2 regions of the Pseudomonas sp. NPDC087346 genome follow, and region 2 is predicted to be linked to the other one. Evidence: riboswitches for the same ligand, from Rfam matches in the RefSeq annotation. Region 2 holds a riboswitch; the other holds the start of a gene.
The links. Region 2 has a riboswitch for cobalamin ahead of ACIOZM_RS03100 (CbtB domain-containing protein). Riboswitches for the same ligand answer to the same signal wherever they lie in the genome.
Positions count from the first base shown of each region.

Region 1 (11,412 bases), on a different contig from region 2:
ATTGAATTCGTCGATCAGTTCGATCAGAGCAGCATCGAAGGCCTCGCGACCTTCAAATGCCTTGTGATCCAGCGAGCGGGTGGCGATACCCGCGTCACTGGCGCGTTGCAGGCCGTAGGCGTCGGCGCGGTTGGAAATCACCGCAGCGAGGCGAACCGGGCTGTCGCCGGTCCGCGTGCTGTCGATCAAAGCCTGCAAGTTACTGCCGGTGCCGGACAACAGCACCACGACATCACAGGTTGCGGACATTAATGAGCCTTAAGGTTCTTCAGTTCAACCTGAGCAGCGCCTTCGGCAGCTACAGCGATCTGACCGATGACCCAAGGCTGCTCGCCCGCTTCACGCAGGGTGTTCAGGGTGATTTCAACGTGTTCCTGAGCCACGCAGATGACCATGCCTACGCCGCAGTTCAGCACGCGGTGCATTTCGGTCTCGTCGACGTTGCCTTTCTCTTGCAGCCAGTCGAACACGGCAGGGCGATTCCAGCTGGCCACGTCAACCACCGCTTGTGCGCCTTTTGGCAGAACGCGCGGGATGTTGTCGAGCAGGCCGCCACCGGTGATGTGGGCCATGGCTTTGACTGCGCCGGTGTCTTTGATCAGCTTGAGCAGCGGCTTCACGTAGATGCGGGTCGGGGCCATCAGCAGATCGGTCAGCGGTTTGCCGTCGAGCTGGATGTTTTCGATGTCTGCACCGGAGACTTCGATGATCTTGCGGATCAGCGAGTAGCCGTTGGAGTGCGGGCCGGACGATGGCAGGGCGATCAGGGCGTCACCGGTAGCGACTTTCGAGCCGTCGATGATTTCCGATTTTTCCACGACGCCGACGCAGAAGCCGGCCAGGTCGTAGTCTTCGCCTTCGTACATGCCAGGCATTTCAGCGGTTTCGCCGCCAACCAGCGAGCAACCGGACAGTTCGCAGCCAGCGCCGATGCCGGTGACAACCTGAGTCGCGGTTTCGACGTTGAGTTTGCCGGTGGCGTAGTAATCGAGGAAGAACAGCGGCTCGGCGCCGCACACCACCAGATCGTTGACGCACATGGCGACCAGGTCGATGCCGATGCTGTCGTGCTTGTTCAGGTTCAGCGCCAGACGCAGCTTGGTGCCGACGCCGTCGGTACCGGAAACCAGCACTGGCTGCTTGTAGCCGGCCGGGATTTCGCAGAGGGCGCCGAAACCGCCCAGGCCGCCCATGACTTCCGGGCGCGCAGATCGCTTGGCGACGCTCTTGATGCGTTCGACCAATGCTTCACCGGCGTCGATGTCTACACCGGCGTCCTTGTAGCTCAGGGAGGGTTGCTTGCTCATGATCCAGGCCTTTAGGGGGGATTCAGGGGTAACGACCGAGTCCAGCAGGAACGCCGAAATCGACAGGGGCGATTGCCTCACGCGAATTTCGAGGTGCCGGGCTGTTGCCGGTCTGCGAAGGCGCGCGATTTTATCAGGCTTGAGGGGCAGCGGCCATCCTCACGCCGACGGGCAGGGGCATATCACCTGAAATTTTTTGCAATTGAGCGTTCTGAGTGCCTGTATAAGGTGTGGCGATTAACCGTCTATCGTTATCACTGTGCAAAAACTTACCGCCGCCGTGTGAATGTTTTGCAACGGCCGATGGTCACAGCCTTGCTCAACCGGTTTACGCGGCCTGTTCCAGCCGCTCCTGTCGACGGGAATTTTCCATGCGTTTTTGTAAATTGTTGTTTGTGGGTTGCTTGTCACTGATCAGTCTGGCGAGTCATGCCGAAAACCTTAAAGGCCTTTATCAAGTGCGTCAGCCGGTCAATGGCCAGGCGCCGGAAGAGCGTGATCGCGCCACTCAGGCGGCGCTGGACACGCTGGTGCTGCGTCTGACCGGCGATCCGAAAGCGCCGCAGAATCCGGGCCTGGCAGCGATTCGCAAGGACCCGCAGCAAATCATCAGTCAGTTCGGTTTTGACGCCGGGCCGCCGGAAGTGCTCAAGGTCGATTTCGATCCGGCCACTACCGAACAGGCGCTGCGCCGCGCCGGGCTGTCATTGTGGGGTGCCAGCCGGCCGTCGATTCTGAGTTGGTGGCTGAATGATTCGACTGAAGGTTCGAGTCTGGTTGGTGACGGTCAGGCGGCTGCCGCGCCGTTGCGGGCTGCCGCGCAACATCGTGGTCTGCCGTTGCGTTTGCCGCTGGCGGATCTTAGTGAGCAACTGGTCGCCACCGCGCCGGCGCTGGAAGGCACTGATCCTGCGCCACTGCACGGCGTCTCCGAGCGCTACAACGCCGACGCCATGTTGGCGGTGCATGCGCATGAGGAGGGCGGACAGTGGACGGCCAAGTGGCATTTGTGGCTGGGCGATCAAAAAGAGGCGGGCAGCGTGCAGGGCGCCGATCAGGCCGCCGTGGCCGACGCAGTGATGCTGGCGGTTGCCGAGCGTCTGGCGCCGCGCTTCGTCGCCAAGCCGGGTGTGTCGGGCCAGCAGACTCTGGAAGTGCAGGGGATGAATCTGGAGCATTACGCTACGTTGCTGCGGTTGCTCGAACCGTTCGGCATGCGTCTGCAAAGTGTTGATGGTGATCGTATCGTCTATCAGGTCAATGGCAGCGCTGATCAATTGCGTGCGCAATTGTCGCTGGCGCGGTTGCAGGAAGTGCCGGCCGACGCGCCGGCACCCGTTGCGCCGCCGCCAGCCCCGGTCGACGGTGCGGCGCCGGTTGTAGCGCCGGCACCAACACCAGTGGCGCCGTCGTTACGGTTTCGCTGGTAAGTCTTTCCTTATATAGAAGCAGCAGGAGTGGTACATGGCCGATTCGCGGCGTTGGTTCTGGCTCGGCGGGGTAGTCCTGCTTTGCGCGTTTGTCTGGTTGCTGCATCCGATCCTCACGCCGTTCCTGGTGGCGCTGCTGCTGGCGTATCTGTTCGATCCGCTGGTGGATCGTCTGGAACGCCTCGGCCTGTCGCGAACGTGGGGCGTGATCGCGGTGTTTGCCTTGTTCACGCTGATCGTCACCGCGCTGTTGCTGGTGCTGGTGCCGATGCTCGCCAAGCAGTTACTGCGTCTGTACGAACTGGCGCCGCAAATGCTCGACTGGCTGCAACACACGGCGTTGCCGTGGGGGCAATCGAAGCTGGGGCTGTCGGACGGCTTCTGGAAGTTCGATAAAGTCAAAGCGGCGATCAGCGAGCACATGGGCCAGACCACTGACATTGTCAGTGTGGTGCTGAGTCAGGCCACGGCTTCGAGTCTGGCGTTGATCGGCTGGCTGGCCAATCTGGTGCTGATCCCGGTGGTGAGCTTCTACTTGCTGCGTGATTGGGACGTGATGATGGCGAAGATCCGCAGCCTGCTGCCGCGTGATCGGGAAGAAACCATCGTCTCGCTGGCCGGCGAATGTCACGAAGTGCTTGGCGCGTTCGTGCGCGGGCAATTGCTGGTGATGCTGGCGCTGGGGGTGATTTACGCGGCGGGCCTGATGATTGTCGGCCTGGAGTTGGGGCTGTTGATCGGCCTGATCGCAGGTCTGGCGGCCATCGTGCCGTACATGGGCTTTGTGATTGGTATCGGCGCGGCGCTGATTGCCGGCCTGTTCCAGTTTGGCGGCGATCTGTACCCTATGATCGGGATAGTCGCGGTGTTCATGATCGGTCAGGCGCTGGAAGGCATGGTGTTGACGCCATTGCTGGTCGGCGACCGGATCGGCCTGCACCCGGTCGCGGTAATCTTCGCGATTCTGGCGGGCGGCGAATTGTTCGGTTTCACCGGCGTGTTGCTGGCATTGCCGGTGGCGGCGGTGATCATGGTGCTGGTGCGCCATGTGCACGATCTGTACAAGGATTCCGACATTTATAGCGGGACGGACGAGCCCGAGCTTTAATCGCTCAGGCGGGCAGCCCGGTGGTTCACCGGGTTGGCCCGTGTTTTGCGGGCGTAACGGTTGCAGCAGCGTCAGAGAAACTGTCATAAAACCAGTGCGTTAACGCAAACCTTTGATTTTGCTTGGGGTCTGTTGCATTGTGCGCTTCGCTTCACGGGTATAAACTTCGCAAACTTTACACAGAGGCCACTAACGGTTCCTTGAGAACTGTTCAGTCAGCATGAAACCGATTCAGCTGCCCCTAGGTGTGCGTCTGCGTGACGACGCCACCTTTATCAACTACTACCCAGGCGCCAATGCCGCTGCACTCGGCTATGTCGAGCGCCTATGCGAAGCCGACGCCGGGTGGACCGAAAGTCTGATCTATCTGTGGGGCAAGAACGGCGTAGGGCGTACGCATCTGTTGCAGGCAGCCTGCCTGCGCTTCGAACAGATGGGTGAAGCGGCGGTGTATCTGCCGCTGGCCGAATTGATGGATCGCGGTATCGAAATCCTCGACAACCTTGAACAGTACGAACTGGTTTGTCTCGATGACTTGCACGCCGTAGCGGGCAAGGCTGATTGGGAAGAGGCGCTGTTTCATCTGTTCAATCGACTGCGTGACAGCGGTCGGCGTCTGCTGATCGCAGCCTCCACCTCGCCACGCGAGCTGCCGGTAAAACTGGCTGACTTGAAATCGCGCCTGACCCTGGCGTTGATTTTCCAGATGCGTCCTCTCTCCGATGAAGACAAACTGCGTGCCTTGCAATTGCGCGCATCGCGTCGTGGTCTGCACCTGACCGATGAAGTCGGACATTTTATTTTGACTCGCGGCACCCGCAGCATGAGTGCACTGTTCGATCTGCTCGAACAGCTCGATCAGGCCTCCTTGCAGGCTCAGCGCAAGCTGACAATTCCCTTCCTCAAAGAAACTCTCGGCTGGTAGCAAACGTCCTGAAACTGCGGCTTGTAGCGGGTTTCGGCATATTTCAGGCGCCAGAAAATCCGCTTTCCTGCACGCTGTGCAGGCCGCGTATCGATTCAAATGGGCTTAAGCGCTTAGATGTAAACGAGAAACCGGGAAGTCACAAAAAGATCGATTGAATTTGCAAATGAGGTTGATAGCGGGCATAGTCTCGGCTTCTTTACAACTATCAGCCACGGTCGTGCCCATGCTAAAGCGCTTCGCACCCCTCGTGCCTCTCGCACTTGTCACCCTGTTGTACGGTTGCGCTGCTCACTCTCCAGTCCAAGAGCAGCAACAACAGGCTAAAAATTCTGCTACTGCCCAGTCTTCCGTTATTTACCAGGAAGAGCTGGCAACCGAAAAAGAACTGGCCGATTTCAACGGCAGCAAGCCTTACCAGCTTCCAGTTCTGGCCGACAGCATCCTCGAACGCGGCATGTCTCTGATCGGTACCCGTTACCGTTTCGGCGGTACCTCTGAAGCCGGTTTCGATTGCAGCGGTTTCATCGGCTACCTGTTTCGTGAAGAGGCCGGCATGAATCTGCCGCGCTCCACCCGCGAAATGATCAACGTTGATGCGCCGCTGGTAGCGCGCAGCAACCTTGAGCCGGGCGATCTGCTGTTCTTCGCCACCAATGGTCGTCGCGGTCGTGTAAGCCACGCCGGGATCTACCTGGGTGACAACCAGTTCATTCACTCCAGCAGTCGTCGCAGCGGCGGTGTTCGCATCGACAACCTGGGTGACAGCTACTGGAGCAAGAGCTTCATCGAAGCCAAGCGCGCACTTGCCAACGCGCCGACTGTAGTCACCGCTCGCAAGTAATTTCCCCCGTTGTCGCTGCCTTCGTGGCGACAAAACGGGTTCCGGCAACGGAGTAGACACAGACTTTACAGGGTGAAGTTAAAGTCTTACTTGAAGTTTGCCGCGTAGCCGCTAGAATCTTGAATCTATATTGATGGCAAACCGCCTGCGTACCCACGCAGGCGGTTTTGTTTTCTGTCCTTCCGGCAGAAAAAGCCGCAGCCAGATCAGGATGTTCTGCTAATGACGATGTCGGCCCGCCTCACATTGATGTTCTTCGCAGCGCTGCTCAGCGCCTGCGCCAGTCGCACGCCACCGCCAGCGCCGGTGGTTCGCGCTCCCGTGGTGTTCGGTTCCTCCCAGGCTTTTTCTCCCGCCGCTGAAGATGTGCTGTTCCGCGCACTCGGTCTGGTGGGCACGCCTTATCGCTGGGGCGGCAACACGCCGGACTCGGGTTTTGATTGCAGCGGCCTGATCGGTTTTGTTTACCGTGACGCTGCCGGCATCAACCTGCCGCGCTCCACACGCGAGCTGATCGTCATGCAGGCACCGAATGTCGGCAAGGAAGGCTTGCAGACCGGCGATCTGATCTTCTTCGCCACCAATGGCGGCTCTCAGGTCAGTCATGCGGGAATCTACGTCGGGGAAGGGCGCTTCGTGCATGCGCCGGCTACCGGCGGCACGGTGAAGTTGGACAGTCTGTCGAAGGCGTATTGGCAGAAGGCTTATCTGAGTGCGAAGCGGGTGTTGCAGCCGGAGCATCTGGCGCATAACCCTTAGTCAAGCTTACATCGAACCCTGTGGGAGCGGGCTTGCCCGCGATGGCGGTGGGTCAGTCAATATAAGTGCTGGCTGAACCGGCCTCATCGCGGGCAAGCCCGCTCCCACAGGAATTGCATTTAACAGCTAGATATTCACTTCGTGGACGACACTCGCCACACCTTGTTCCCCACGTCATCCGCCACCAGCAAATCCCCTTGCTGGTCGATCACCACGCCTACCGGGCGACCCAGCGCGTTCTCATCCTTGTCGAGGAATCCGGTCAACACATCCACCGGTTGCCCATTCGGCTTGCCTGCTGCAAACGGCACGAAAATCACTTTATAACCACTGTGCGGTTTACGGTTCCAAGAGCCGTGCTGGCCAATGAATGCGCCTTCCTTGAACTGCGCCGGCAGCGAATTACCCTCGGCGAACGTAAGGCCCAGCGATGCCGTATGCGGGCCGACCGCGTAGTCCGGCGCGATGGCTTTGGCCACCAGATCCAGATTCTGCGGATTTACCCGCACATCAACATGCTGGCCGTAATAGCTGAAGGGCCAGCCATAGAACGCGCCATCCTTGACCGAGGTGATGTAATCCGGCACCAGGTCGCTGCCGATTTCATCGCGCTCGTTGACCGCTGTCCACAGCGCGCCGCTGGTGGGTTCCCAGGCCAGGCCATTGGGATTGCGGATGCCCGAGGCGAAGATCCGGTGATTGCCGGTTGCCCGGTCCACTTCCCAAATGGCGGCGCGACCTTGTTCTGCTTCCAGACCATTTTCGCCAACGTTACTGTTCGAGCCGACGGTGACGTAAAGCTTGCTGCCGTCCTTGCTGGCAATGACGTTTTTCGTCCAGTGGTGATTGATGGTGCCGCCCGGCAGGTCGGTGACCTTGATCGGTTGCGTCTTGATCTCGGTCGCGCCGGGTTCATAGTGAAAGCGCAACAAGCGGTCAGTGTCGGCGACATACAAGTCATTGCCGACCAGGGTCATGCCGAACGGTGAGTTGAGGTTTTGCAGAAACACTGTGCGTGTTTCGGCCACGCCGTCGTGATCGGCATCGCGCAGCAAGGTGATGCGATTGGCACTCGGCACGCCGGCCCCGGCCTTGCCCATGACTTTCTTCATCACCCAGCCACGAATGCCGCTGCTGTCGTCGGGTTTCGGCGGGGCGTTGGTTTCCGCCACCAACACGTCGCCATTGGGCAGCACATAGAGCCAGCGCGGGTGATCAAGGCCTTCGGCGAATGCGGCGACTTGGGTGCCTGCCGCTGCGGTCGGTTTGCCGCCCTCGGGCCAGCCGATCGCCGGAGCAATGTTCACCGTCGGGATCAGCGTTTTGTTCGGTTCGGGCAACTTGGGTGACGGGCCGGTGCCGTCGGAGACTTGCAGGCTGGAGGATTCACCACAGGCGGCGAGCCCTCCGGCGAGGGCGATGACGAAAACGAGCTGGGGCTTGCGCATTACTGATCTTCCCTATGAATGCATTCCTAATCATAGAGGACCACGCAAGCCCGATGGTTCAACTGCTCAACCGCGCGCCTCTTTGAACAGTACGGCGATGCCCGGGTGATAGTTGCCCGCTTCACTGCGCAATTTGCGGTAGGCGTAGGGGAAGTACCAGGCGACGGCGCAGGTGTGTTCCTTTTGCAGGTCGTCGACCATGTCTTGCAGCTCTTCCGGGCTGGCGCTGTGTTGAGCCTTTTGCGGCGCGACGAACAGGCAACCGAGCTTGAGATCACTGGCGAAGCTGATGCGTTTGGCGTCGCTGGTGATGTCCAGCAGCGCTTGGGTCAGGTTCAGGTTGTTGACCCGTGGCCAGCGCTGCGTGGCCTGAATGAATGCGCGATCCTCGCTGCCGGCGAGAAACAGGTCGGCGCGCACGTTGCGCTCGCCGTCTTCATTCTGTTTGCGGGTGGCAGTCTGTTCCAGCGTCACCAGTTCGGCCATCCATGCCGCCGCCGAGAGCAAGCCGAGGTTGGCTTTTTCGTCGTGCCAGTAAGGCGTGTCGCTGTCGCCGCGCACGGCGTTGTAACGGTCAATACAGTCAAACCAGCGTTCAAGCACCGGGCGCAGGAATTCCAGGCGCGGATTGCTGATGATCATGCCTTGCATCGTAATCATCCTTATTGTTGTGATGTGCTTTTCAGATAAAGCATGGCTCTTTGATATCACTTGTAACAGTGTGGCACAAGATTGGCGTCAGATAATTGATCGGCGGCAGTTATTCGCCCGATGGCCGCCTCTTTAATTGACGCTCCACCCCCAACCCTCTAACCTTCGCGGCTTGTTTCAGGTGCTCTGTGACCCACGTCGACAGAGTGAAACAGGGAAGCCGGTGAGGGTTGTCTTCAGGCGAAGAACAATCACGATCCCGGCGCTGCCCCCGCAACGGTAAATGAGTGAAAACTGCGCATCTAGCCACTGTGTCGAAAGACCCGGGAAGGCGCGCAGACTGGCGAATCGCCGCTCATGAGCCCGGAGACCGGCCTGATCCATCCAGCGGCATCACGGTGGGCGATGCCAGGCTTTTTGCCGTCTATTCTTGTGCCTGCCCGCCGTTATCCAGCCTCAACGGAGAGCTCCCCCATGACTGATTCCCCCGAGCGTGACGAACGCCATCTGGCGCGTATGCAGCGCAAAAAAGCCGTGATCGACGAACGCATCGCCAATTCGCCTGACGAGTGCGGCCTGGTGCTGGTGCTGACCGGCAATGGCAAAGGCAAAAGCAGTTCGGCGTTCGGCATGCTCGCCCGCGCCATGGGCCACGGCATGCAGTGCGGTGTGGTGCAGTTCATCAAGGGCCGCAACAGCACTGGCGAAGAACTGTTCTTCCGCCGCTTTCCCGAGCAGGTGCGTTTTCATGTGATGGGCGAGGGCTTCACCTGGGAAACCCAGGATCGCCAGCGTGATATCGCCGCCGCCGAAGCCGCGTGGGAAGTGTCTCGCGAACTGTTGCGTGACCCGTCGATCGGTCTGGTGGTGCTGGATGAATTGAACATCGCCCTAAAGCACGGCTACCTCGATCTCGATCAGGTGCTCAGTGACTTGCAGGCGCGTCCGCCGATGCAGCATGTGATCGTCACCGGTCGTGCGGCCAAACCGGAAATGATCGAGATGGGCGATACGGTCACCGAGATGGGCATGATCAAACACGCCTTCCAGGCTGGCATCAAAGCGCAGAAAGGCGTCGAACTTTGAATCAACCACGTCACTGCCCGGCGGTACTGATCGCCGCGCCGGCCTCCGGTCAGGGCAAGACCACCGTCACCGCAGCATTGGCCCGATTGCACCGCAATCAGGGGCGCAAGGTTCGCGTCTTCAAATGCGGGCCGGATTTTCTCGATCCGATGATTCTCGAGCGCGCCAGCGGTGCGCCGGTCTATCAGTTGGATATGTGGATGGTCGGCGAGCAGGAAAGCCGTCGCCTGTTGTGGGAAGCCGCAGGCGAAGCAGACCTGATCCTGATCGAAGGCGTGATGGGTTTGTTCGACGGCACGCCGTCGAGCGCCGATCTGGCGCGGCATTTTGGTGTGCCGGTGCTCGGCGTGATTGACGGCACTGCCATGGCGCAGACTTTTGGTGCCTTGGCGCTGGGGCTGGCGCGTTATCAGCCGGACTTGCCGTTCGCCGGAGTCCTGGCCAATCGCGTCGGCACGTTGCGTCATGCGCAACTGCTCGAAGGCAGCCTTACCGAAGGTTTGCGCTGGTACGGCGCACTGTCGCGGGAAACCGGGATCGAACTGCCGAGCCGCCATCTTGGCCTGGTCCAGGCCAGTGAACTGAACGACCTCGACGTGCGCCTCGATGCCGCTGCCGAAGCCTTGGCCAGCAGTTGCGAGGTAGCGCTGCCACCGGCGGTGGAATTCGCCGCGCCGGACGTACTCGTCGCCGAGCCATTGCTGGCCGGCGTGCGCATCGCCGTTGCCCGTGATGAAGCGTTTGCCTTCACCTACGGCGCCAGTCTCGATTTGCTGCGGGCGATGGGCGCCGAATTGAGCTTCTTCTCGCCGATCCGCGATACGCAATTGCCTGACGCCGACAGTCTGTATCTGCCCGGTGGTTACCCGGAATTGCATCATGTTGCGTTGGCGCAGAACACCTCAATGATCGATGCGATTCGTGCGCATCACGCCGCTGGCAAACCGTTGCTCGCGGAATGTGGCGGCATGCTTTATCTGCTCGATTCGTTGATTGATGTTGAGGGCACTCGTGCCGAACTGGTCGGCTTGCTGAGCGGCGATGCGGTGATGCAGAAACGTCTGGCGGCGCTGGCGCTGCAAGCGGTGGATTTGCCGGAAGGCTCGTTGCGCGGTCATACCTATCACCATTCGCTGACCACCACCGAACTGACGCCGATTGCCCGGGGCCTGAGCCCGAATGGTGGGCGTGGGGCGGAGGCGGTTTATCGGGATGGGCGGATGACGGCTTCCTATGTTCACTTCTATTTCCCGTCGAATCCTGTGGCTGTCGCGGCACTGTTTGCACCTGGATCCACAATTGCTATCGCTAGCAGGCTAGCTCCCACAGTGGGCGATGTCGGGTCTGAAGAAATCCAATCCCCTGTGGGAAAAGGCAGCCTGGTTGCGGCATTGCCTGAAGAAACCGTACCCCCTGTGGGAGCTGGCTTGCCAGCGATGGGGCCATGACAGACAACGCATTCTCCGAGACTGAACGCCAAGCCGTTTACCGCGCCATCGCCGAACGCCGCGACATGCGCCACTTCACCGGCGGCACCGTCGAGCCCGAGCTGCTGCGCCGCCTGCTGGAAGCCGCGCATCAGGCGCCAAGCGTTGGCCTGATGCAGCCATGGCGCTTCATCCGCATCAGCGACCGTGCGCTGCGCGGGCAGATCCGCAATCTGGTGGAAGAAGAACGCATCCGCACCGCCGAAGCCCTCGGCGAGCGCAGCGATGAGTTCATGAAGCTCAAGGTCGAAGGCATCAACGACTGCGCCGAAGTCTTGGTCGCAGCGCTGATGGATGATCGTGAAAAACATATTTTCGGCCGCCGCACGCTGCCGGAAATGGACATGGCCTCGCTGTCCTGCGCAAT
Region 1 covers NZ_JBIUXX010000045.1:26,393-37,804, reverse strand. The annotation lists gene purN (phosphoribosylglycinamide formyltransferase) at 1-249, opposite strand, end outside; gene purM (phosphoribosylformylglycinamidine cyclo-ligase) at 249-1,307, opposite strand; gene ACIOZM_RS22915 (DUF2066 domain-containing protein) at 1,679-2,737, shown strand; gene ACIOZM_RS22910 (AI-2E family transporter) at 2,772-3,845, shown strand; gene hda (DnaA regulatory inactivator Hda) at 4,066-4,770, shown strand; gene ACIOZM_RS22900 (C40 family peptidase) at 4,997-5,614, shown strand; gene ACIOZM_RS22895 (C40 family peptidase) at 5,837-6,373, shown strand; gene ACIOZM_RS22890 (PQQ-dependent sugar dehydrogenase) at 6,508-7,821, opposite strand; gene ACIOZM_RS22885 (hypothetical protein) at 7,888-8,472, opposite strand; cobalamin riboswitch at 8,635-8,866, shown strand; gene cobO (cob(I)yrinic acid a,c-diamide adenosyltransferase) at 8,947-9,558, shown strand; gene ACIOZM_RS22875 (cobyrinate a,c-diamide synthase) at 9,555-11,006, shown strand; gene bluB (5,6-dimethylbenzimidazole synthase) at 11,003-11,412, shown strand, end outside.
Region 1: linked by a shared signal. The riboswitch ahead of cobO (cob(I)yrinic acid a,c-diamide adenosyltransferase) and the one ahead of ACIOZM_RS03100 (CbtB domain-containing protein) in region 2 are both predicted to bind cobalamin.

Region 2 (11,412 bases):
CGGGCGCTGGTTGTTCGAGCATTTGTATCTCGCACACATCTATTTCAAGGACGGCGAGCCGGGGCATTTCTTCCAGTGGGTGCGCTCGCGTACGCCGACCGGTCAGCCAATCGACTTGATCGCCACTCGCCGCCCGAATGACGACCCGGGTACGCAGGTGTATTACCGCTTGTGGCCGGTGCAAGGGGTGATCGTCCATAAAACCCACATCACCTATCCGCTTAGCGCGGCGAAGATGGCGCGGGTCAAGAGCCTGTTCTACAGCGGCAACTGGCAGGTTAATGCCTTGCCGGGTTACGGGCCGCAGAGCCGCGCCAATCCGTTTTCGACCTTCGAGGCGATTCCGGCGCAGGCGCGTTATCAGTTCATGCTCGATAACGCCGAATACTTCGTCCGCACTTTCATTCGTGGGCCGGTGTGTCGTGGCCAGATCGCCACAGACGTGATCCGCGACAACTTCTGGGCACTGTTTCAGGCTCCCGAACACGATCTGTACATCACCGACCCCAACTATCGTGGTCAGGCCACGCCTTTGCTGGCGATGCCCGGGCAGAACGACGACGTCGGCAGCGTGCTGAGCCTGTGGCACAACTACCGCAACAAGCGTAACGAGTACGAGGCTTTGCGTCGCGACAGTTACGCCGATCAGCCGGCGCCGAGCTGGTCGACCCTTTGGGCCGGCAACGACAACGCGCTGTTGAGCATCTTTCGCCACTTCGACAGCGCGGCGGTGACTAAAGGCCTGATCGGTCAGGTGCCGCAGACGATGTGGCTGTTCGACTATCCATTGCTGGAACGCACGTATTACCAGTTGGCGGTCAACTTCGATGTGTTCGGCAACGTCTCCCATCAAGCGCAAACGCGCCTGTATTTCGACCTGATCCGCAATGGCGCCGAACAGAACTTCCTGCGCCTGATGCCCGCCGATTCCCGTGATGACTACCTCGACGATTGGTATCAGAGCAGCGGCCAATTCAAGATGTGGCTGGATTACGAGGCGATCGACGACGACAAGCCGACCGCGCTGAAGCTTGACGAGAAAGACCCGAAGTCGGATTTCGCCAAGCAGTTGCTGGCGCGTTACGGCGACCTGAATGCCAAACCAGACCCGATCAATCGCTGTGACAGCGCTTACTGCTCGCGGGCCAACATTGATCCGGCTCTGCAAGACGCCGAACAAGCCTTGAGTCGGCTGACAGCGCGTCCGGCGGCAGGTTTGAAGGTCATCGATCAACTGCCGGAAGCGAGCATGCTGCGCATCGAAACCCGCAGCGGCAAACGCGAAATCTACAGCCTGCTGCGCAACCGTGCGCACAGCAACGTGGCATTCCTGTTGGGCGAGTCGCTGCGTTATCAGCCGGGGCTGGACACCCTGACGATTTATCCGGGTGTGCTCAGCAGCTATCCGAACTTCATCTTCAACATCCCGGCCGATCAGGTGGCGGAGTTTGTCGATGCCATGGAAAACGCCAAGGATGCCGCGCAGTTTGAGAGGATCGTCGAACGTTGGGGCATCCGTCGCAGCCATCCGCAATTCTGGTTCTACTTCCACGACCTGAGCCAATACCTGCACGAGACCGACCCGGTGGAAGAGGGCGTGCTGGACATGAACCGCTACGAGAATCTTTGATCTTTTGATACCTGACTGCTGTCACACCCTTTAGCAACACCACGATCCCTGTAGGAGCTGCGGCACGCTGCGATCTTTTGATCTGTTTTCTTACAATCAAGATCAAAAGATCGCAGCGTGCCGCAGCTCCTACAGGGGAGTGGTAGTGATTCAAGAGGGGTGAATATGTTGATTTCAGTGCAGGCTCTGCGGGCGCTTGCCGCGTGGACCGTGGTCTGCCATCACTTCATGCAGATCTTTTTCGATTTCGAAGCACACGGCCCGATTGGGCAGTTGTTTGTCGATAAAGGCGCAGTGGGCGTCGATATCTTCTTCGTCATCAGTGGTCTGGTGATCTTCCTGTCGACCAAAGAGAATCCTCCAGCGCCAGGGCGATTTCTGTTGTATCGGCTGTTCCGCATCGTGCCGGCCTACTGGCTGTACACGCTGTTGATGGCGCTGTTGGTGGTATTCGCCCGCCCGGTATTGCCGGATCAGACGCTGGATTGGGGTCATCTGCTGATGTCGCTGCTGTTCATCCCCACGCAGAACCCCGGTGGATACGGGTTTTATCCGACCCTGAACGTCGGCTGGACGCTTAACTACGAAATCCTGTTTTACCTGTTGTTCGCCTGGGCGTTGCTGTTTCGCTTGCAGGTGCGTCTGCTGGTGGTCGCGGCGCTGCTGTTTGCCGTGTCTCAGGCGTGGACCGGGTTTGGCTGGATCAGCGAGTTCTATCGTTCGGACATCGTTTATGAGTTCCTGCTGGGTATCGCTATCGGCATGCTCTATCGCAAGGGCTGGATCGGCGCTGGCTTGTGGTTGCCATTGTTGGGGATTGGCACGGCGTTGCTGGCGATCTATCACCTGGCGCCGGCACCGAGGCTGCTGAACTGGGGCGTGCCGAGTGCGGTGCTGGTGATGGCGAGCATGGCGCTGGAGCGGTATTTCCAGCGCAGTCGGGTGCTCAAATTGCTCGGTGATTGCTCCTATTCGGTGTATCTGATGCACGTGCTGGTGCTGTCGGCGGGTGGTTTTGTGGCGCGGCGCTACGGGATCAATCCCTATCTGATGTTCGTCGTGTGCGTGCTGGCCATCGGTGTCGGCTCATGGTTGAGCTACGAATGGGTAGAAAAACGCAGCTATCAGTGGCTTAAAGCGCGGATTGATGGCGAACCGGCGCAAAGGCGTGTCGAGAACCTTTCCCGACAAAAATACTAGGACTTTGTCCGGCGCGATGATTGGCGTAAACTGCGCCCAAGCCTGCGAGGAGTTTCCATGACCGCTATTACCATTACCGACGCCGCCCACGATTACCTGGCTGATCTGCTCTCCAAGCAGAACACCCCGGGCATCGGCATCCGCGTCTTCATCACCCAGCCTGGCACCCAGTACGCCGAAACCTGCATTGCCTACTGCAAGCCGGGCGAAGAAAAACCTGAAGACACCGCGCTGGGGCTGAAAAGCTTCACCGCCTATATCGATTCGTTCAGCGAAGCGTTCCTTGACGATGCCGTCGTCGACTACGCCACCGACCGCATGGGTGGTCAACTGACCATCAAGGCGCCAAACGCCAAAGTGCCGATGGTCAACGCCGAAAGCCCGGTCAACGAGCGCATCAACTACTACCTGCAAACAGAAATCAACCCGGGGCTGGCCAGCCACGGCGGTCAGGTCAGCCTGATCGATGTGGTTGAAGACGGCATCGCCGTTCTGCAGTTCGGCGGTGGTTGCCAGGGTTGCGGTCAGGCCGACGTGACCTTGAAGGAAGGCATCGAGCGCACCTTGCTTGAGCGTATTCCAGAGCTCAAGGGCGTTCGCGACGTGACCGACCACACGCAGAAAGAAAACGCTTACTACTAAGGCGTTCGCTGCGATTCAGGCAATGCATTTTCCTGTGATGAATGCATTGTCTACAAGATCAAAAGATCGCAGCCTTCGGCAGCTCCTACAGGTGTAATCATTCCCTTGTAGGAGCTGCCGAAGGCTGCGATCTTTTGCTTTTCAGGGCCTGTATAGGTGCGCATGCCCCGCACGATACAGCGACGACTCACTGAAATGATCGCTGCCCAGCACCCGCCCGACCAGTATCAGCGCCGTACGCCGAAACCCCTTGGCGGTAACCTTCCCGGCAATATCCTCCAGCGTCCCAGTGACCCAATCCTGATCCGGCCACGTCGCCCGATGAATCACTGCAATCGGGCAATCCGCGCCGTAATGCGGCAGTAATTCGGCGAGTATCTTCTCCAGATGATTGACCCCCAAATGAATCGCCATGGTCGCGCCATGCTGCGCGAGGCTGCCGAGTTCCTCGCCAGCCGGCATCGCGGTCTTGTCGGCATAACGGGTCAGAATCACGCTTTGCGAGACGTCCGGCAGGGTCAGTTCAGCGCCCAGCAACGCTGCACACGCGGCAGTAGCCGTCACGCCGGGGATGATTTCAAAAGGTATGTTCAGCTCGCGCAGATAGCGAATCTGCTCGCCGATTGCGCCGTACAGGCTCGGATCGCCCGAGTGCACCCGCGCCACATCCTGTCCTTTGGCATGGGCGAACTTGATCAGATCAATGATCTGTTCCAGATGTAATTCAGCGCTGTTGACCACCGTTTCCGCCTGATGACCTTCCAGCACCGCCTCGGGCACCAGCGAGCCTGCGTAGATGATCACCGGGCAACTGCGGATCAGCCGCTGACCTTTTACGGTGATCAATTCCGGGTCGCCGGGGCCGGCGCCGATGAAGTAGACGGTCATCGTTGAATCCTTAAAAAACAGGGCAGGGTGACGCTTCACAGGGCACTCAGATGAAGAATGCTCATGATCAATGGCGCAGATTATCGGGATTTTATGCGGCGCCGGCCAATGCCAGCGTTGCCTGAGCGTACTTTTGCCGGGAAATCAGCAGTTTTGCCGGTGCCTGAATCAGCTGTTCGGCCAGCGCCAGCGCGGCGCTTTCGGCGACACCGTAGCAACCGGTTCGCTCGTAGGCGATTTGTGAATGATGGCTTAATCGTGCCTGATAGCTGGCGAGTTCTTCACTGCTGAAATACAACAGCGGCAACGCCAATTGTGCGGCGAGTTCCTGCAATCCGGGTTCGTCGCGTTTCAGATCGATGCTGGCCAGGGCCTTGATCGCCTGAAGGTCGATGCGATGGGCCTGCAAGGCCTGATCGAGTAATGCGCGCAACGTGCTGACGGGGCAGCCGCGTTGGCAGCCCAGGCCGACCACAAAGGTCGGCGCTGCGCTGGCATCGGTCATGCGTGGTATTGACCAGGATTTTTGCGGCGGAACAACCACGCGCTGATCAGGCCCAAGGCCAGCCAGAACGCGACGTTGGTCAACTGCGAGGCGATTTTGAACTGTGCTTCCAGCGCTTCCGGCGCCAGCATCGAATGCACTTGCGGTTGTGGCGCGCCGAGTACATGCGGCACTGCCAGAATCGCCACACCGAGGATCTTCATCAGCCAGTGACGACTGAACACGATCAACGCCAGGCCGACAGCCGTGGACGCGGCAGTGCCGATCCACCATATCTGCCGCGAGGCCAGATCTGCTGCGGCAGTGCCCGGCAATTCAGGCGGCAGACCCAGCGTCGGAGCCAGAACGAAAGTCGCGTAACCGGCCAGACCCCAGAGCAAACCCTGGGAGGTTTTGGTCGGCGCGCGCAGGGTGTAGAGACCCGCGAGCATCAGGGCGAAACCGACCGCTACCACGAGATTGCCGCCAGTGGTCGAGACCACGCGTTGCCAGCCATCTGCCGGCTCCCAGGCTTCGGCGTCGTGAGTGTGCGCAGCCATGGCGCCAGCGGCGTGTTCGTGGACTTCAACGGCAGCCGGCTCGGATTTTTCGTAAGTCTCGGCCTGCAAAATCAGCGGCGAAACCCAGAAACTTTGCAGCAGAGTGAGGAGCAGGGCGGCCAGCAGACCGGTGAAACCTGCGGTTTGCGCAATACGCTTGATCATATCGGCAGGTCTCAGTGGCACGGGAACGCGGCGCTGTGGCGGGTATCGTGAGCGGCGTTGTGTACCGCTTCGATGTGCGAGAAACCGGCGAAATACACCAGGCAGGCGCCGAGGATCGACGCGCCAATGGCGGCGATCAGGCGTTGGCTCAGGGTGGTAGTGCTGGAGATTTTGTCCGTGTTGCTGCCGGTGCTGCTGATGATCGACATGGCGCTTCCCTCTGAAGTGTCAGCGGACAGGTAGAGCGCATGAAAACCCCTGCGAGCCGGGCACGCAGAGGTTCAAACAGCGCCCGCCCACCGCGGGTTGTTATGTTCAGTGGCGATTTCGCGCACTGTGTGTTGCGGGCCGGTCTCCGGGCTCACGAGGGGTTGGCGTTCAGCCGACCTGCAAGCATCACCTTCCCATGCCTTGGGCACAGTGGATCTGACGCTTCGCTCGCTTACCGTTGCGGGGGCAGCACCGGACTGACATGCGCTTGAGTAAAGCACATGATTCACCGGTTTCCCGTTTCACCCAGTAAAGGGCACCCGTAACAAGGCGCACAGGAGACCATGGGCGGGGGATTTGAGTCAAATTGACATGGGCGTTCGTCTTGAAACCGAGTCGCTACCTTCGCGAGCAGGCTCGCTCCCACATTGGAAAGCGCTACCTGTGGGAGCGAGCCTGCTCGCGAAGGCGTCATTCCAGTCGGTACGAACCTCGCTTGGACATTGACCCGCTCCCAAGCGATGCGTAGCCTTGCGCATTCGAGGTTCTTCGACACTGTCGAAGCTAAGAAGGGAACGCGGTTCAAGCCGCGGCTGCCCCCGCAACTGTGAACGGCGATGTTCGCTGCCACGCCACTGCCAGACTCTGCAAAGAGCCGGCGGGAAGGCGCAGTGAATGCCAGGCTCAATGCCTGAACGCCGTCAGCCAGGAGACCTGCCTCGTCACAGATTCTCACTACAACCGGGCGGGGTGATCCGGTGGCGAACTCTTCTGGCAGGCGCGACCGCGTTGCCGGTCCTCGTCCCGTTGCCCGCCACCTTGCCAAAGGGCATCGCGATGAAAACACTGGCCAAACTCCCCGTCACCATCGTCACCGGTTTCCTCGGTTCGGGTAAAACCACGTTGCTGCGGCACATGCTCGACAACGCTCAGGGCCGCCGTATCGCGGTGATCGTCAACGAGTTCGGCGAACTCGGCATCGACGGTGAAATCCTCAAGCAATGCACCATCGGTTGCACCGAGGAAGAGGCTGTTGGCCGCGTTTACGAGCTGGCCAACGGCTGCCTGTGCTGCACGGTCCAGGAAGAATTCTTCCCGGTGATGCGTGAACTGGTCGCGCGTCGCGGTGATCTCGACCATATCCTGATCGAAACTTCGGGTCTGGCCCTGCCAAAACCGCTGGTCCAGGCCTTCCAGTGGCCGGAAATCCGCAGCGCCTGCACCGTTGACGCGGTGATCACCGTGGTCGACAGCCCGGCAGTTGCTGCCGGTACGTTCGCTGCGTTCCCGGATCAGGTCGATGCCCAGCGCAAACTCGACCCGAACCTCGATCACGAATCGCCGCTGCATGAACTGTTCGCCGACCAACTGGCCAGCGCTGACCTCGTCATCCTCAACAAGGCCGATCAGACCAGTCCGGAAGATCTGGCTCGCGTACGTCTTGAAGTCGCCGAAGAGCTGCCGCCCGCAGTGAAAATCATCGAAGCGAGCAACGGTCGCGTGCCGCTGGACGTGCTGATCGGTCTCGGCGCCGGCTCTGAAGAACACATCGACAGCCGTCACAGCCATCACGATCACCACCACGGTGAAGGCGATGACGACCACGATGACCACGATCACGACGCCTTCGATTCGATCTCCATCGAACTGCCGCAAGCTGACGAAAGCCTGCTGCTCGACGCCCTGACGCAACTCGTGGTCAAGCACGGCATCCTGCGCGTCAAAGGTTTCGCGGCGATCCCGAACAAGCCGATGCGCCTGCTGATTCAAGGTGTGGGCACGCGTTTCGACAAGCACTTCGACCGTCAGTGGGGCGCCGATGAAGCGCGTGTCACGCGTCTGGTGCTGATCGGCCAAGAACTCGACGCCGCGCAACTCGAAGCGCAATTGCGCGCTGCGCTCAGCGTTTAACCCATGCACCTGCTCAGGACCCAGCCCGGCGGTTTCGTGTCGGATGACAACATCGCCGACCTTGGACAAACCCCCGCCGAGCTGGTGATTCTGTGCAGCGGCGATTCCAGCCTGGCGCTGCTCGCCGAAGCCGCGCAGCAATTACCCGAGGATTACCCGAGCCTGCGTCTGGCCAATCCGATGCAGGTGCAGAACCACGCCTCGGTCGACCTCTACGTCGATGAGGTTCTGCGTCACGCCAAAGTTATTCTGATCTCGCTGCACGGCGGTATCGCTTATTGGCGTTACGGCGTCGAGCGACTGATCGAACTGTCCGAGCGCGGTGTGCAGGTGATTCTGGTGCCGGGCGACGACCGTCCCGACCCGGAACTCAGTGACTTGAGCACCGTCGGTGCCGAGGATCGTGACCGGCTCTGGCAGTTTTTGCGTCAGGGCGGCATGGGCAACGCGCTGGATTTTTTCCGTTGTCTGGCCAATCGCTGGCTGGCCCGGGATTACGGCTGGGCCGAGCCGCAAACCTTGCCGCGCACGGCGATTTACCATCCACAAAAAAACACCGCCGCACTGAGTGACTGGCAAGCCGAATGGCTGCCCGGTCAACCAGTGGCGGCGGTGTTGTTTTACCGCTCGCATTTGCAAGCGGCGAACACTGCGTTCATCGATGTTTTCTGCCAACGTCTGCAAGCGGCAGGGCTTAACCCCTTGCCGATTGCCGTGGCCAGTTTGAAAGAGCTCGGCTGCCTGACGGTGGTCGAGGATTGGCTGGATGAGGTCGAAGTCGGGGTGATTTTAAATACCACCGGTTTCGCCCAGTCCAGCCCTGAAGCACCGCATCTGCGGCCGTTTCGTCGCAACATTCCGGTGATTCAGGCGATCTGCGCTCAGGACAACGAACCCGGCTGGCGCGCCAGTGAGCAAGGACTCGGCCCACGGGATTTGGCGATGCATATCGCGTTGCCGGAACTCGACGGACGCATTATCAGCCGTCCGATCAGCTTCAAGGATCTGGCATGGCGCAGTGAGCGCAGTCAGTCCGATGTCGTCTGTTACCGCGCCGCGCCAGAGCGCATGGACTTTGTCGCGGAGCTGGCGCGACGCTGGATCGATCTGGCACGGGTGCCGAATGGCGAAAAGCGCATTGCGCTGATTCTCGCCAACTACCCGACCCGCGATGGTCGGATCGGTAACGGCGTCGGCCTCGATACCCCTGCGGCAGCGCTGAATATCCTGCGGGCGATGCAGGCAGAAGGTTATCCGCTGGCGGCTGAGCTGCCTGCCAGCGGCACCGAACTGATTCAGCAACTGCTCGGCGGCGTCAGCAATGACCTCGACACCCTCGATCAGCGTCCATGCCAGCAAAGTCTGGGCATGGATGACTACCTGAAAATGTTCGAAGCCTTGCCCGAAGCCAACCGCGCCGCCGTGCTGGAGCGCTGGGGCACACCGCAAAACGATCCGATGTGTCGCGACGGGCGAATGATGATCGCCGGTTTGCGTTTCGGCCTGACCTTCGTTGGTATCCAGCCGGCCCGTGGTTATCAGGTTGATCCGAGTGCGGTTTACCACGACCCGGATCTGGTGCCGCCGCACGCTTATCTGGCGTTTTACTTCTGGTTGCGCCAGACCTACGGCGCCCATGGCGTGATTCACGTCGGCAAGCACGGCAACCTTGAATGGTTGCCGGGCAAGGGCGTCGGACTTTCGGAAAACTGCTGGCCGGATGCACTGCTCGGTCCGCTGCCGAATATCTATCCGTTTATCGTCAACGACCCGGGCGAGGGCGCCCAGGCCAAGCGCCGCACGCAAGCGGTGATCATCGATCACCTGATGCCGCCGCTGACCCGTGCCGAAACCTACGGCCCGTTGCGTAATCTGGAGCTGTTGGCTGACGAATATTACGAAGCGCAATTGCTCGATCCGCGCCGTGCCCGCGAGTTGCAGCGCGACATTCTGCAGTTGGTGCGCGACACGCAGATTGACCGCGAACTGCAACTCGACGCGGCGCTCGACAGCGACGCCGATGCAGCGATCTGGCTGCCGCGTCTCGACACTTATTTGTGTGATCTGAAGGAATCGCAGATTCGCGATGGTCTGCATATTTTTGGCGAATCGCCGACCGGGCGTTTGCGCATCGATACCTTGCTGGCGTTGCTGCGGATTCCGCGTGGCGACGGCAAGGGCGCGCAATCGAGTCTGCTGCGGGCACTGGCCAAGGCGTTTGAGCTGGGTTTCGATCCGCTGGATTGCGCGTTGGCCGAGCCGTGGGTCGGACCGCGCCCTGAAGAGCTGCAACAGGTCAGCGATGAAGTCTGGCGCACAGCCGGTGATACCCGCGAACGTCTCGAACTGTTCGCCGCGCAACTAATCTCCCAAACACTGAATGATCCCTGTAGGAGTGAGCCTGCTCGCGATGGCATCCTTTCAGTTGACACAGATGCGACTGATAAACCGCTATCGCGAGCAGGCTCACTCCTACAGGGGGCGGGGTGGACTGATGTTGATGCGATCATCCAGTCGCTGCGCGAAGTCGTCGCGCCACGCCTCGACGCTTGCGGCCCGGCAGAAATGCGCGGCCTGCTCGACGCCCTCAGCGGTCGTTTCGTGCCCGCCGGGCCAAGCGGCGCACCGAGTCGTGGCCGCCTCGACGTGCTGCCGACCGGACGTAATTTCTACTCGGTGGACGTACGCAACCTGCCGACCACCACCGCGTGGCGCATCGGTTTCCAGTCGGCCACGCTGATTCTCGAACGGCATTTGCAGGATCACGGCGACCACTTGCGCCAGCTCGGCCTGTCGGTCTGGGGCACGGCGACCATGCGCACTGGCGGCGATGACATCGCCCAGGCCATGGCGCTGATGGGCGTGCGCCCGGTGTGGGCCACCGGCAGTCAGCGCGTCGATGATTTCGAAATCCTGCCATTGAGTTTGCTCGACCGGCCACGGGTCGATGTCACGTTGCGGGTCTCGGGATTCTTCCGCGACGCCTTCGCCAATCTGATCCGGCTGTTCGACGCGGCAGTGCAAGCGGTGGCGGCGCTGGATGAACCTGACGATCTCAACCCACTTGCCGCCAAGGTGCGCGCCGAGCGCGAAGCATTGCTGGCATCGGGTCTGGACGATGAGTCTGCACGGCGTCAGGCCGGTTGGCGGATTTTCGGCGCCAAACCCGGTGCTTATGGCGCAGGCGTGCAGGGCGCGATCGACGGTCGTTTGTGGCAGAGCCGCGAGGATCTGGCCGAGGTTTATCTGAACTGGGGCGCCTACGCTTACGGCGGCTCGGATGAAGGCACTGCCGCTCGCGAACAATTCGTTCAGCGTTTGAGCCAAGTGCAAGCGGTACTGCAGAATCAGGACAACCGCGAGCACGACTTGCTCGATTCCAACGATTATTACCAGTTTCAGGGCGGCATGCTGGCGGCGGTGGAAACCTTGCGCGGCGAAGCAGCGGCCAGTTATCACGGCGATCACAGCCAACCGGATCTGCCGAAAATCCGCACCCTGAAGGAAGAACTGAACCGGGTGATTCGCTCACGGGCAGCCAATCCGAAATGGATCGACGGGGTCAAGCGTCACGGCTACAAAGGTGCGTTTGAACTGGCGGCGACAGTCGATAACCTGTTTGCCTTCGATGCCACCACGCAGTTGATCGACGATCACCAGTACGCCTTGCTGGCGGATGCCTACTTGCTTGATCCGGCGACCCGGGATTTCGTCCGTGAGCA
Region 2 covers NZ_JBIUXX010000003.1:98,947-110,358, forward strand. The annotation lists gene ACIOZM_RS03070 (fatty acid cis/trans isomerase) at 1-1,630, shown strand, start outside; gene ACIOZM_RS03075 (acyltransferase family protein) at 1,796-2,830, shown strand; gene nfuA (Fe-S biogenesis protein NfuA) at 2,888-3,472, shown strand; gene cobM (precorrin-4 C(11)-methyltransferase) at 3,614-4,360, opposite strand; gene ACIOZM_RS03090 (cobalamin biosynthesis protein) at 4,452-4,865, opposite strand; gene ACIOZM_RS03095 (CbtA family protein) at 4,862-5,569, opposite strand; gene ACIOZM_RS03100 (CbtB domain-containing protein) at 5,581-5,778, opposite strand; cobalamin riboswitch at 5,898-6,118, opposite strand; cobalamin riboswitch at 6,305-6,516, shown strand; gene cobW (cobalamin biosynthesis protein CobW) at 6,617-7,690, shown strand; gene cobN (cobaltochelatase subunit CobN) at 7,694-11,412, shown strand, end outside.